DNA from 2 places in the Mesorhizobium sp. P2_F7 genome. Region 1 is predicted to be linked to the other one. Evidence: predicted binding sites of a transcription regulator. Region 1 holds the regulator's gene; the other holds the start of a gene.
What was found. Region 1 encodes PhoB, which activates phosphate uptake and scavenging genes when phosphate is short. Its sites were predicted from a motif close to TGTCATNNANCTGTCAT; they were not measured.
Positions count from the first base shown of each region.

Region 2: ppk2 (polyphosphate kinase 2) is a predicted target of PhoB. The motif match lies at 1,804-1,820, and genes of this name have one in related genera.

Region 1 is NZ_JBFUFA010000002.1:573,658-581,024, forward strand. Features, by position in the region: gene AC1DZ8_RS08155 (substrate-binding domain-containing protein) at 1-468, shown strand, start outside; gene pstC (phosphate ABC transporter permease subunit PstC) at 564-2,024, shown strand; gene pstA (phosphate ABC transporter permease PstA) at 2,021-3,337, shown strand; gene pstB (phosphate ABC transporter ATP-binding protein PstB) at 3,355-4,179, shown strand; gene phoU (phosphate signaling complex protein PhoU) at 4,221-4,925, shown strand; gene phoB (phosphate regulon transcriptional regulator PhoB) at 4,942-5,631, shown strand; gene AC1DZ8_RS08185 (ROK family transcriptional regulator) at 5,662-6,897, opposite strand; gene xylF (D-xylose ABC transporter substrate-binding protein) at 7,165-7,367, shown strand, end outside.
Region 2 is NZ_JBFUFA010000004.1:328,218-335,584, forward strand. Features, by position in the region: gene AC1DZ8_RS15625 (glycosyl transferase family 90) at 1-581, shown strand, start outside; gene AC1DZ8_RS15630 (aldo/keto reductase) at 591-1,634, opposite strand; gene ppk2 (polyphosphate kinase 2) at 1,881-2,801, shown strand; gene AC1DZ8_RS15640 (dihydrofolate reductase family protein) at 2,982-3,629, opposite strand; gene AC1DZ8_RS15645 (hypothetical protein) at 3,802-4,020, shown strand; gene AC1DZ8_RS15650 (winged helix-turn-helix transcriptional regulator) at 4,054-4,749, opposite strand; gene AC1DZ8_RS15655 (DUF1330 domain-containing protein) at 4,925-5,251, shown strand; gene AC1DZ8_RS15660 (cobaltochelatase CobT-related protein) at 5,311-6,249, opposite strand; gene hemB (porphobilinogen synthase) at 6,256-7,308, opposite strand.

The sequences.
Region 1 (7,367 bases):
GACGCCGGCTGCGACAAGGCTGCTATCAAGGCCACCGGCATTGCCGACGACAAGGAAATCGGCAAGACCTGCATCGCCATCCGCAAGGACGGCAAGGCTGTCGACATCGACGGCGACTACACCGAGACGCTCGCCCGCATCGACTCCAACAAGACCGGCGTCGGCGTGTTCGGCCTCGCCTTCTACGAGAACAATGCCGACAAGCTAAAGGTCGCCACCGTGGAAGGCATCGTGCCTTCGACCGAGACGATCGCAACCGGCAAGTATCCGGTTTCGCGCCCGCTGTTCTTCTACGTCAAGAAGGCGCATCTCGGTGTCGTTCCCGGCCTCAAGGAATATGTCGAGTTCTTCCTTGACGACCAGATGATCGGCCCGGAAAGCCCGCTCGCCCAGTACGGCCTGGTGTCGGCTCCCGACGCCGAGCGTCAGAGCCAGCGTGACGCCTTCGCCGCCGGAAAGACGATGTAATCAGTCTATCGGATCAGGGCGCGGACCAATCCGCGCCCTGATTTCGCCGCTTGCCGCAACGGCGGCGGCGATCTGAACTTTCCCTGGGGTGGGTGATGTCGTCCTTGCTCGTACTCGCCATAGTCATTGCCATCGGTGTGGTCGCCTTCGTGATCGGCCGCCAGCGCGCCGCGGCGCAGGATACCGGCAAGGTCAAGCCGCATTCGCGCGCCCACTATCACGGCTGGTGGGCCTTTCTGCTCGCTGTCCTGCCTGCCGTCCTGCTGCTCGCCGTCTGGGACATAGGCTCGTCCTTCTATCTCGACCGGCACATCCACGCCGCCTTGCCCGAACGCACTGTCGACTCCAAGGTCGCCAGCGAAGCGCTCGACGCCAGCCTGGTGAAGAGCCTCGCCAAGGGCCTGCGCCGACTCGATGCCGCTACGCCGCTTCCCGCCACCTTCGCTGAATTGCAGCCGTTGCTCATCGCCAAGGGCGTGGCGCTGGCCAGCGACACGCAGGACTACATGATCCCGATCGCCGTCGAGGCCAACAAGGTCCAGGACAGGCTCGGCTGGTTTGGCGCGGTGATCACCCTTGCACTGTCGATCGCCGGCGCCTTCTATGCGCTGCGGCAGATCGCGCCCCGCGCCAGGGCGCGCAACAATGTCGAGAGGCTGATGCTGTGGGGCCTGCTTGCGGCCTCGACCATCGCCATCCTGACCACGGTCGGCATCGTGCTGTCGATGCTGTTCCAGACCATCACCTTCTTCGAAAGCGTGTCGCCGATGAGCTTCTTCTTCGGTACGGTGTGGGACCCGCGTTTCGCAGCTGCCGGTTCGGGCGGCAGCCAGGGCCAGTTCGGCCTGATCCCGCTTCTCGCCGGCACGCTCTACATTGCCGCCGTCGCACTGCTGGTGGCTGTGCCGGTCGGGTTGATGTCGGCGGTCTACATGTCCGAGTATGCCTCGCGCAGCGTGCGCTCGGTGGTCAAGCCGGCGCTCGAATTGCTGGCCGGCATCCCGACCATCGTCTACGGCATCTTCGCCGTGGTCACGCTCGGACCGTTCCTGCGCGACCTGTCGGCGGCACTCACCGGCGGCTCGCCCTTCATCCAGGGCCAGAGCATCTTCACCGCCGGCCTGGTCATGGGCGTCATGCTGATCCCGGTCGTGTCGTCGCTGTCCGACGACATCATCACCGCGGTGCCTCGCGCCATGCGTGACGGCTCGCTCGGCCTGGGCGCCACGCGCTCCGAGACGATCAAGCGGGTGATCCTGCCGGCGGCACTGCCCGGCATCGTCGGTGCCATCCTGCTAACTGCGTCGCGCGCCATCGGCGAGACGATGATCGTCGTGCTGGCGGCCGGCGTTGCCGCCAATCTCACCGCCAACCCATTCGAGGCGATGACGACCATCACCGTCAAGATCGTCAATCAGCTGACCGGCGACCTCGAGTTCAATTCGCCGCAGACGCTGGTCGCCTTCGCGCTCGGTCTGACGCTGTTCGCGCTGACGCTGGTGATGAACATCGTCGCCCTCTACATCGTGCGCAAGTACCGGGAGCAGTACGAATGACCGACATTCCCCTTGACACGATGGCGGGTGCTGTCGCCCGTCCGCGCCGCGACATCGGGCTGAAGGCGCGCTATGCCGCCGAGCGTCGATTCCGCATCTATGGTGTGATTGCGATCTCGGTTGGCCTGGCTTTCCTGGCCATCATGCTGATCACCATCGTCTCGAAAGGCTACACCGCCTTCTGGCAGACGACGGTGACGTTGCCGATCACTTTCGACGAGAAGGTTATCGATCCCTCGAACAAGCGCGCCACCGATCCGAACGTGCTGATCAAGGCGAACTATCCCAAACTCGCCGAAAACGCACTGGTCGCCAAGCTCGGCATCGATCCCGCCAACAAGCCGATGATGCTGAAGCTCAAGGGCTTCCTGTCGGAGGGCGCTCGCGTCCAGCTGCGCGACATCGTCGCCGCCGATCCGTCGGTGATCGGCACGACGCGTGACGTCAACATCCTGGCCGCCGCCAATCTCGACTCCGCCTTCAAGGGCCAGATCGACCTCAGTGTCGATGAAGCCCGCCGCAAGGTGTCCAACCAGCAGATCGACTGGATGAACAAGCTCAGGGCGGATGGCGTGATGGCCGAGCATTTCAACACCGGCCTGTTCACCTATGGCGCCTCCAGCCGCCCGGAAACGTCGGGCATGGGTGTGGCCATCATCGGCTCGTTCTACATGATGGTGATCGTGCTGCTTTTGGCGCTGCCGATCGGCGTCGCCGCCTCCATCTATCTCGAGGAATTCGCCAAGAAGAACCGCTTCACCGACCTGATCGAAGTCAACATCAACAATCTGGCGGCGGTGCCGTCGATCGTCTTCGGCCTGCTCGGGCTTGCCGTGTTCATCAACTTCCTCGGCATGCCGCGCTCGGCCGCCTTCGTCGGCGGCCTGGTGCTGACGCTGATGACGCTGCCGACCATCATCATCGCGACGCGCGCCGCCCTTGCCGCGGTGCCGCCGTCGATCCGCTCGGCAGCGCTTGGGCTTGGCGCCTCGAAGATGCAGATGGTGTTCCAGCACATCCTGCCGCTGGCCGCTCCCGGCATCCTGACCGGCACCATTATCGGCCTGGCGCGTGCGCTGGGTGAGACCGCACCGCTGCTCCTGATCGGCATGGTCGCCTTCGTCGCCGACTATCCGAAGACGCCTTTCGATCCGGCAACCGCGCTGCCGGTGCAGATCTACATGTGGGCAAACGAGGCCGAACGCGCTTTTGTCGAGCGCATGTCCGGCGCCATCATCATCCTGCTGGTCTTCCTCATGGCCATGAACATCACCGCGATCGTGCTTCGGCGCCGGTTCGAGCGGCGCTGGTAGAAAAAGGGCAATTTGGTATGAACATCATGACCGAACAGTCCCTTGAAAACGCAGTGGGCGACAAAATGAACGCCAAGTCGAACGAAGTGATCAAGATGCGCGGCGACAAGGTCGGCGTGTTCTACGGCGAGAAGCAGGCGCTGTTCGACGTCAATCTCGACGTCCGCCAAAACCAGGTGACCGCGCTGATCGGCCCGTCCGGCTGCGGCAAGTCGACCTTCCTGCGCTGCCTCAACCGCATGAACGACACCATCGATTCGGCGCGGGTGACCGGCAAGATCACGCTGGACGAAGACGACATCTACGACAAGAACATCGACGTCGTGGAACTCCGCGCCCGCGTCGGCATGGTGTTCCAGAAGCCCAATCCGTTTCCGAAGTCGATCTACGAGAACGTCGCCTACGGCCCGCGCATCCATGGGCTGGCCAAGCGCAAGTCCGACATGGACCAGATCGTCGAGTCGAGCCTCAAGAAGGCGGCGATCTGGAACGAGGTCAAGGACCGCCTGCAGGAACCCGGCACCGGCCTGTCCGGCGGCCAGCAGCAGCGCCTGTGCATCGCGCGCGCCATCGCGGTGTCGCCGGAAGTCATCCTGATGGACGAACCGTGCTCGGCGCTCGACCCGATCGCCACCGCCCGCGTCGAAGAGCTGATCGACGAACTGCGCCAGAACTACACGATCGTCATCGTCACGCACTCGATGCAGCAGGCGGCGCGCGTGTCGCAGCGCACGGCGATGTTCCACCTCGGCTACCTGGTCGAGGAGGGCGCCACCGACAAGATGTTCACCAACCCCGACGACAAGCGCACCCAGGACTATATTACCGGCCGCTTCGGCTGAGCCGTCCAGCGGTTGAATTTTCAGGCACGAGGACCAGGATCATGGGTGAACATACCGTCGCTTCCTTCGATGAAGAACTGGGGCAGATCAGCAAGCTGATCCGCGACATGGGCGATCTGGCCGGGTCGATGGTCAGCGGCTCGACCAAAGCGCTGCTCAATTCCGACAATGCGCTGGCGCAGCGTGTCGTTTCCGATGACGCCATCATGGACGCGCGCCAGCGTGAACTCGACGACCGCGCCATCACGCTCATCGCCAAGCGCCAGCCTATGGCCAACGATCTGCGCGCCGTGGTCGGCTCGATCCGCATGGCCGGCGACCTCGAGCGCATCGGCGACCTCGCCAAGAACATCGCCAAGCGCGTCGGCACCGTCGGCCTCAGCGTCACGCCGCGCGACCTCTCGCACTCCATCGATGCGATGGCGCAACTGGTGCTGATCCAGGTGCAGGGCGTTGTCGAGGAGTATGCTGCCGCCGATGCCGCAGCGCTGGCGAAACTCCGGAATGAGGACGAACGCATCGATGTCAAATACACGTCGGTGTTTCGTGAGCTCTTGACCTACATGATGGAAGACCCGCGCAACATCACAGCCTGCACGCATCTCCTGTTCTGCGCCAAGAATCTCGAGCGCATCGGCGATCATGTCACCAACATCGCCGAAAATGCCTATTATGTGCTGACCGGCCAGCAATTGCCCGCCAATCGCCCGAAGCAGGACGAGACGGCGATGGCCACATCGCCCTGATAAAGGTGAACCGCTGATGATTGCGCCACGCATCATGGTCGTGGAGGATGAGGAGCCGCTGGGCGTGCTGCTCCGCTACAACCTCGAATCCGAAGGCTACCAGGTCGAGGTGGTGACACGCGGCGACGAGGCCGAAATCCGGCTGCAGGAAAATGTTCCAGACCTGCTGGTGCTCGACTGGATGGTGCCGGCGGTATCCGGCATCGAGCTCTGCCGGCGTCTACGCATGCGGCCCGAGACCGAGCGGCTGCCGATCATCATGCTGACCGCGCGCGGCGAGGAGAGCGACCGGGTGCGTGGCCTGTCGACCGGCGCCGACGATTATCTGGTCAAGCCGTTCTCGACACCGGAATTCATGGCGCGCGTGAAGGCGCTGCTGCGCCGTGCCAAGCCGGAAGTGCTGTCCAGCGTGCTCAAGGTTGGCGACATCGTGCTCGARCGTGAATCGCATCGCGTCTATCGCAAGAAGAGCGAGATCAGGCTCGGGCCAACCGAGTTCCGGCTGCTTGAATTCATGATGCGCCACCCCGGCCGAGTGTTCTCCCGCAGCCAGCTGCTCGACAATGTCTGGGGCGAAACGATCTACATCGACGAGCGCACGGTCGACGTGCATGTCGGTCGCTTGCGCAAGGCGGTCAACAATGGCCGCATGCCGGACGTGATCCGCACCATCCGCGGCGCCGGCTACGCCATCCGCGAAGACTAGAGCCCGGCGCGCCGGGCCGTCGCCGGCCTCTCAGGCGACGTGCTTGCCGGTCTTCGCTTGAATGCCGGGCGCGAAAATCTCCTGGTCGACGAAGCCGAGCGCGCGCATGGCGCAGCCTTCGCGGATCAGCGGCAGTTCGTTGGGCTCGGTGTCGAAGGAAATCGATTTCGAGTGCTGGCCGCCGGCGGTCTGGGCAATCGCCTCGCGCAATGCCGGCTCGATCAGGTCGAAGGCGGCGGCGCTGACACCGACCATGGCGACAGGAGCGGGGTCGATCAGCGCGAACAGGCTGCCGAGGCCGAAGCCGAGCGCCTCGCCCGCCTTTCGATAGGCTTCGCGCTCGGGGCCATCGGTCTCGCGGGCGCGTGCGGCAAGCGCCCGCATGTCGGCGTCGCCGACATCGACCGGTTCGGCATCCTCGCTCATCATTCTGGCGCTGCGCCAGATGGCGTAGTTGCCGGCATAGGCCTCGACGCAGCCGCGCCGCCCGCAACGGCACAGCGCGCCGCCGGGACGGTGGATCATGTGGCCGAACTCGCCGCCGGACGAATGGGTGCCGGTGAACAGTTCGCCCTTCAGCACCAGCCCCATGCCGATGCCGTGCGAGAGCAGGATTGCGATGAAATCGTCGCGGTACCGCTCAGGCTGGCGCCATTGCAGCGCCACCGCCATCATGTTGCAATCATTTTCCATGGTGGCCGGAATGCCGAATTCCGCTTCCAGTATGTCGGCGAAGGCAATGTCGGTCAGCGGCGTGATCGGCGACCACAGCATGGCACGCGCCTGCGAATCGGTGATGCCCTGGATGCCCATGGCAATGCGGGCGACGCTCCGGACATCGAGGTCGGGGTCTTCGAGCCGGCGCCGGACAATCGCTACGCATTCGCCGATCAGCTCGTCGCGCGGCATGGTCAGCGTGTCCAGCCGGCGCTGCTCCTCGGCGACCACCTGGCCGGCATAGTCGATGACGGTGACGGAGAGGAAATTCAGCGACAGCACCACGGTCATCACCGCCGCCGCTTCCGGGTTGAGGCCAAGGCCGACCTGCGGCCGACCGCGTTTCAGCGCGCCGGTCTCGCCGGGCTTGCTTTCGACCAGGATGCCTTCCTGGATCAAATCGGAAGAGATTGCCGATATGGTCGAATGGCTGAGGCCGGTGGTCGCCGCAATCTCGGTCCGCGACGGCTGGCCGGCCCGGCGCACGGCCGAGATCACCATCGCACGGTTGCGACGGCGCAGATCGTCGTGGCGGATTCCAATCGACATCTTTTCGTTTCCTCCCGGTCCCCTCGCGCCATGATAGTGGAGGCGGTCAGGGACGCCACGCAAATATTGGCAGAAGCCGGCTGCGCTGTCATTGTTTATTGCGGGCCTCGAAAAAAATCGGCCGGGCCATCAGAATCCATCAGAATCGATGTTGACAGCGCCTCGCCGTTGGACCAGTATTTTTTCGAGGCTCGAAAAAATAGAGCCTCTGTGTGCCGGCCTTCGGGCCAGTTTTGTCGCGCCGCGCGCGGCGCAGGGAGGATTAACATGAACAGATTTGCAGCCGCCATGCTGGCGGGTGTCGCCATGTCGCTGACGCTGGTGTCGGTCGCGCAGGCGAAGGACAAGGTCATCGGCGTCTCGTGGTCGAACTTCCAGGAAGAGCGCTGGAAGACCGACGAAGCGGCGATGAAGGCCGCGATCGAAGCTGCCGGCGACAAGTACATTTCCGCCGACGCGCAGTCCAATCC
Region 2 (7,367 bases), on a different contig from region 1:
ACAAGTTCCGTCATTTCCACATGCCGGCCGACGATGTCGCCTTCGCCGACAAGCATCCGCTCGTCGTCTGGCGCGGCGAACTCAACAATCCGATCCGCACGTTGCTGTTGGAGGCCGCCCGCGATCTGCCGATCTGCGATGTCGGCACGCCAAGGGCAACGGCACCGGCGGAATACCGAAAGCCCTATCTCACCATCGATCAGCAGCGACGCTATCGCTACATCATCTCGCTCGAAGGCAACGATGTCGCGACCAATCTGAAATGGATCATGAGCTCGAATTCGCTCTGCCTGATGCCGCCGCCAACCTATGAGACATGGTTCGCGGAGGGGCAGCTCGAGCCCGACGTCCATTATGTGCCGCTGGCGCCCGATTTCAGCGATCTGGCCGACCGGGTGCACCATCTCGAGCGGCATCCCGCCGAGGCCCAGCGCATCGTCGCGGCGGCCAACGCCTATTGCCGCAAATTCGCCGACGAGCGGGCCGAGCAGGCGATCAGCCTGCTCGTGCTCTACAAATATTTCGTGCTCAGCGGCCAGATCGAACCCGATCCGGAGGTCTGGCGGTTTATCTCGGGCTAGCTGTTTGCCTCAGATATCGCTGCGGTCGAGAACCAGATCGGCCGGACCGAACCGGTCCTTCGCCGTGAACTGCTGGTGCCAGTAGGGGTAGAGCACAGGCGGGCGGCTGACGGCATCGAGGTGGTCGCGTTCCTCGGCGGTGAGGGCGAGCGCTGCGGCGGCAAGATTGTCCTTCAACTGGGTCTCGTTGCGCGCGCCGATCACCAGCGAGCTGACCGCCGGCCGACCGAGCAGCCAGGCAAGCGCCACCTGCGCCGCCGAGACGCCGCGGGCCGCACCGATATCGACCAGCACATCGACGATCCGCCACAGCCGGTCCTCGTCGCGGATCGGCGGTTCCGACCAGCCGGCAAGCTGGCGCGCGGTCGGGCTGTCGCGCCGGTATTTGCCCGACAAGAGGCCGCCGGCAAGCGGGCTCCACACCAGCACGCCGAGGCCCTGGTCTACCGAGATCGGCAAGAGTTCGTATTCAGCTTCGCGCGCTTCCAGCGTGTAGTGGATCTGCTGGGTGATGAAGCGCGGCTGGTGCTGGCTGCCGCTGATGCCGAGCGCCTTCATCACCTGCCAGCCGGAATAGTTGGAGCAGCCGACATAGCGGACCTTGCCCTGCGCAACCAGCGTGTCGAGCGCCGCCATGGTCTCCTCGAGCGGCGTCGTGCCATCCCATTCGTGCAAGAAATAGATGTCGATGACATCGGTCCTGAGGCGCTTCAGGCTCTTCTCGCATTCACGGATCAGATGATGGCGCGACAGGCCTTCGTCGTTCGGGCCCTTGCCGATCCGCATGCGTGCCTTGGAGGCGATCAGCACATCGTTCTTGCGCTTGCCGCCAAGCGCCTCGCCGATGATCTCTTCCGACAGGCCGTTCGAATAGACATTGGCGGTGTCGATGAGATTGATGCCGGCATCGATGCAGGTATCGATGATGCGTGATGCCTCAGCGAGGTCGGAATTTCCGACGGCGGCGAACGGTCCGCTGCCGCCGAAGGTCATGGTGCCCAGCGTCAGAGTCGAAACTTTCAAGCCGGAACGGCCAAGCGTGCGGTATTCCATGTCAAATCCTCGCAATTTTGGTGGGGTCGGGCGGTTTTGGTCGACAAGGGCGGGGCAGCCCGAAAGGGTCAGCCATTTGTAGGACAATTTAAGCGGTTTGTCGCCATGCCACGGCAATCGATCGACCATGCCTCGCCGATTTGCGGTGATGATCGGCGGGCCGGCGGCTTGCAATAAAACCGTCATTGCCGGCCTATATCAAGTCGGCTCAGGGTTTCATGACAGCCGGCAAGCGGAGCAGCAGAAATGACCGAGTTAAAGCAGAATTCTCCGGCCAGGGATTGGCTTGAGGCCGAACTCGCCGACACGCTCGACGAAGACTATGAGCTTGAAATGTCGGAGCCGGCGCTGTCGCTGGAGATCGCCAAGATCTACAAGAACGCGCATCCGCCATCGATCGACCGGATGCAGTATTTTCGCGATCTGATCAGTTTGCAGTCGGAACTGATCAAGCTGCAGTCCTGGGTTGCCTACCACAAGAAAAAGCTGGTGGTGATTTTCGAGGGCCGTGACTCCGCCGGCAAGGGCGGCGTCATCAAGCGCATCACCCAGCGCCTCAACCCGCGCATCGCGCGTGTCGTGGCGCTGCCGGCGCCGACCGAACGCGAAAAGTCGCAATGGTATTTCCAGCGTTACGTGCCGCATTTGCCGGCCGGTGGCGAGATCGTGCTGTTCGACCGCTCCTGGTACAACCGCTCCGGCGTCGAGCGCGTGATGGGCTTTGCCGACCAGGATCAGGTCGAGCAATTCTTCCACGACGTGCCGGAGTTCGAGCGCATGCTGGTCCGCTCCGGCGTCACCCTGGTCAAATACTGGTTCTCGATAACCGACGAGGAACAGCAGATGCGCTTCCTGATGCGCATTCACGATCCGATGAAGCAGTGGAAACTGTCGCCGATGGATCTGCAGTCGCGCGTGCGCTGGGAGCAGTACACCAAGGCCAAGGAAGAGACGTTTGCCCGCACCAACATTCCCGAGGCGCCGTGGTACATCGTCGAAGGCAACGACAAGAAGCGGGCGCGGCTGAACTGCATTGACCACCTGCTTAAGCAGATGCCTTACGAGGAAGTGCCGCACGAAGAGATCACGCTGCCCGAGCGGGTGTTCAATCCGGAATATGAACGCCAGGTCCTGCCGCGAGAGCTTTACGTGCCGGAGAAGTATTGAAATGATCCTTCCCTTCTCCCCTTGTGGGAGAAGGTGGATCGGCGCGCAGCGCCGAGACGGATGAGGGGTGCTGGAAGAAATGAGGCGGTGGCGATTTCAAACATATTGCCAAGCTGGAACACCCCTCATCCGACCTCGCTTCGCGAGGCCACCTTCTCCCCCTGGGGGAGAAGGGGGAGCTTAGCTTACCCGCTTGATCGTCACATGCGTGGCAAGCGCTGTCGCCACCTGCTCGGTGCACTGATAGCCGAGCTTGAGCATATCCAGACCGGCAAACAGGTTCTCACCCTTGCCCAGCAGCACCGGCGACACCGCCAGATGCAACTCGTCGATGAGCTTCTCCTGGAGATATTGCCGGATGGTGGAGACGCCGCCGCCGACGCGGACATCCTTGCCGCCGGCAGCGGTTTTCGCCCGGTCGAGCGCATCATGGATGCCGCCGGGGACGAAATGGAAAATGGTGCCGCCTTCCATTTCGATCGGATCGCGCTTGTAGTGCGTCAGCACGAAGACCGGCACGTGATAGGGCGGATTGGCTCCCCACCAGCCTTTCCAGTTTTCATCCGGCCATTCGCCGCGGATCGGTCCGAACATGTTGCGGCCGAGAATCCAGGCACCGACATTGTCGAAGCTGCGGACGGTGAACCGGTCGTCCACATCGGTGGTGCCGCCATCCTTGCCGACCATCTTGTGGAAGCTGCGGGTGCTTGTCATCCATTTGTGCAGGTCTTCGCCGCCGACGCCGAGCGGGTTTTGCAGGGTCTGGTCAGGACCGGCGCCGAAACCGTCGAGCGACAGGGTGAATGCATTGACACGCAGCTTGGACATGAAAGCCTCCGAGATGACCGGTTGTGATTTGCAAGTAGTTGTTTTGTAGCAAACCGATTGCGGATTGCAAGTGGTTTTTTTAAAGTCACGAAGATTTAGCGCTTGCTAATACTTGACGGAAAAAGCCGCTGCGTTACCCTTCGGAAGGCCCGGAGTCGGGGAGGCGGAAGAGATGAAGGTATTTCGCGTCGAGAGGATGGACGGCGACGTCGTCCAGGAAAGCAAGGAAACGCACGCCAGTACGCCGTTTGGGGCAGCCGAAAAGGTGATCGGCCGGAAGGTCACCTTGCGCGGCGACGCCTGTAAATGGATTCGCGTGGTGGACCTGACGGCCAAGGCCCCGACGCGGCGTCGCCCCGGCACCTACGAGTATAGAGCGCTGGCGGGATAGGTCGGCAATTTGCAGCGCCTATGACGGCTGGCCTCAGGCCGCCGCGCGCTTGGGCATAACTGCAAACGGGCTGAGGCCGAGCCAGCTCTGCATCTTGCCGGCGACATCGAGATCGCCGGTCAGGCTGATCTTGTCGCGTTCCTTGTGCACCGTCGTCAGCCCCATCCAGATCGACGTCATGGTGCAGAGGTCCGTCGAGACGTAGAGATCGACGTCGAAGCCCGGATCGTACCAGCACAGATCGACATCACCCTGCTTTTCGACGATCAGCCACCACGAGCGTTTTGACGCCGGCAGGTCATGGTACAGGAATTGTATCACGGTGCGCCCGTCCGGCAGCGGAGAGGGGTTCAGATTGCGCCGCATGTCCCACATCAGCAGCGACGGATCGAGATTCCTGAGGGAAAGCCTTGCCTCGACCCATTTCTGCCCCCAGAAGCCCATCGCCTCGACCACCGGACGCAAATCCCGGCCCGCCTCGGTCAGCCGGTATTCGAACACGCCCTTCTCGGTCGCGATCTCGGTGCGCTCGACGATGCCGCCGGCTTCGAGATCCCTAAGCCGTTGCGACAGAAGGGTTGGCGACATTTTCGGCACGCCGCGGCGCAGGTCGTTGAAGCGGGTTGAGCCCGCCACCAGTTCGCGCAGCAGCACCATGGTCCAGCGTGTGCACAACAGCTCCGCCGCCATGGAGAGCGGGCAGAACTGCTTGTATCCGGCTTGTGTCATGTGGTGACCTCCAAAAGATGTTGCCGAACCTTATTCAGAAAACCTGAGATCAGCCAGTACAGAAGCTGTACTGCCCCCCTGGTACAGTTTGGTGACTGGAACGGTCCGGCGGCATCATGCGAGGCAGCGGTCACGTCGCCGGGCAGTCCGGCGCCGATCCATGAGGAGTTAGACAATGACCGCTTACGTGATCGCAGACATCAAGGTGAAGGACGACAAATGGGTGCCGGCCTATGCCGCTTCGGTGCACGACCTCGTGCACAAGCATGGCGGCAAGTATCTCGCCCGCAGCGGCAATGTGAAGACGCTCGAGGGCAAGCCGCTCGACACCAGCCTGATCGCCATCATGGCGTTTCCCTCGACAAAGGCAGCCGAAGCCTTCACCAACGATCCGCAATACGCCCCGTTTGTGGCGGAGCGCCAGAAGGGCAGCGACAGCCGCTTCCAGCTGATCGACGATACCGATCTGGCGGGAACGATCCCTTATCTGCCGAAGGCGTGAGGAAAAGCCGGAACCCGGAAAGTCCGGGTTCCGGCTAGCCCTTCAAAATCGATGCCGTTTCAGCTTCGGTCGGGAGCATGCCTGGCGATCAATTGATCGCGCACCAGAGCGAGCATAGTACCGGCGAGATCGTTGGGAATTTTGCAATGCGCCGACACCCGGTAGTAGCGCTCGACAGCGAAGCCCAGACCGATGGCCACGAGTTCGATATCCCCGGCTGCTTCGACCTCCCTAATAACCTGCAAGATATGATCCTGGAGATAGTTCGCGCCATTTGCCAGCAGTGTGGAATCGTCGACCGGTGCTCCGTCTGAGACAACAACCAGAATCTTGCGAGCCTCGGGTCGCTCCCGCAGACGGCCAGCAGCCCATTCAATGGCTTCGCCGTCGATGTTCTCCTTGGGCAGGTCCGGCCGCAACATAGGCTTGAGCATATGACCCATGGTGGCCTGACGGCTGTCGTCGGCCTGCCGGTAGATAATATGCAGCAGGTCGTTCAGCCTTCCCGGATTGCCGGGTCGGCCATCTGCATCCCAGATGCGCCGCGATTCGCCACCGCGCCAATTGCGCGTGGTGAACCCGAGAACCTCGACCTTTATGTCGAGTGTCCGCAGAAACTCCTGCACAATGTCAACGGAAGCCGCCGCATACAGCATTTTCTGGCCGTGCATCGATCCGGACTGATCGACGAGAATGGCGACGACCGTGTTGGCACGATCTGGCGCCGATACTCTATCTCGGACTTCCGTCGCCACATCCGCAGCCAGGATCAGGTGCTTTGTCCTCCACGCGGCGAGGCCGCTCTCCAGCTCGGCCCAGATAGCGTCGAGTGCGGATTTATGTTTGTCCGAAAGCCGCCCGATTGCGTCTGACAGCTTGGTACTCTGCACAGTCCAGTCATGCAGCGTGACGTAGGGGTGATAGCCGGGCGTATCGGTATCGCCGCGCGGCGCGGGGACAAACAACGATCTGAAATGCTTGCCCAGCGCCCTCAGCAATGTCGGCTAGCCCTTCAGCATCTGCGCCACTTCAGGCGCGAAGTACGTCAGGATGCCGTCGCAGCCGGCGCGTTTAAAGGCGAGCAGGCTCTCCAGCATCGCCTTCTCGCCGTCGATCCAGCCATTGGCGGCGGCCGCCTTGATCATCGAATACTCGCCGGACACCTGGTAGGCGAAGGTCGGCATCTGCAACTCGTCCTTCAGCCGGCGGATGATGTCGAGATAGGGCAGGCCGGGCTTGACCATCAGCATGTCGGCGCCCTCGGCGATGTCCTGCTCGGCCTCGCGCACCGCTTCGTCGGAATTGGCGTGGTCGAGATAGTAGGTCTTCTTGTCGCCCTTGAGCAGGCCGGCGGTGCCGACCGCCTCGCGGTAGGGGCCGTAAAAGGCGGAGGCGAACTTCGTCGCGTAGGACATGATCGCCACGTCGGAGAACCCATTGGCGTCGAGCGCGTCGCGGATGGCGCCGATGCGGCCGTCCATCATGTCCGAGGGCGCGATGATGTCGGCGCCGGCCGCCGCCTGGATGACGGCTGCCGCCGCAACCTGTTCCACCGTCTCGTCATTGACGATGATGCCGTCGCGCAAGATGCCGTCATGACCATGACTGGTGAACGGGTCGAGCGCGGCATCGGTGATGATGCCGATTTCCGGCACCGCGTCCTTGATGGCGCGGGTGGCGCGGTTGATGATGTTTTCGGGGTCGAGGATGTGTGATCCCGTCTGGTCGCGCAGTGCAAGCTCGACATTGGGGAAGGTGGCGATCGCCGGAATGCCGAGCTTGGCAGCGCGCTCGGCCTCCTTGACGGCGAGGTCGAGCGACAGGCGAAAGACGCCGGGCATGGCGGCGATGGGCTCGCGCGTGTTCTTGCCGTCGATGATGAAGATCGGCCAGATCAGATCGTCGACCGATAGCCGGTTCTCCTGCACCAGGCGGCGCGACCAGTCTGCCTTGCGCATGCGCCGCAGGCGCCGGCTGCCGGTAATCTCATCGACGCTGCGCTGGCCGGCTGGTTTTGCCGGCGCGAACTTGTTCGTCGCGGGGGTGAATTTGTTCATCGCCAAAACTCGCTTCTCGTGCGGCTTTGCCCGGCCGCTATGTCGAGGCGGCTTTTACC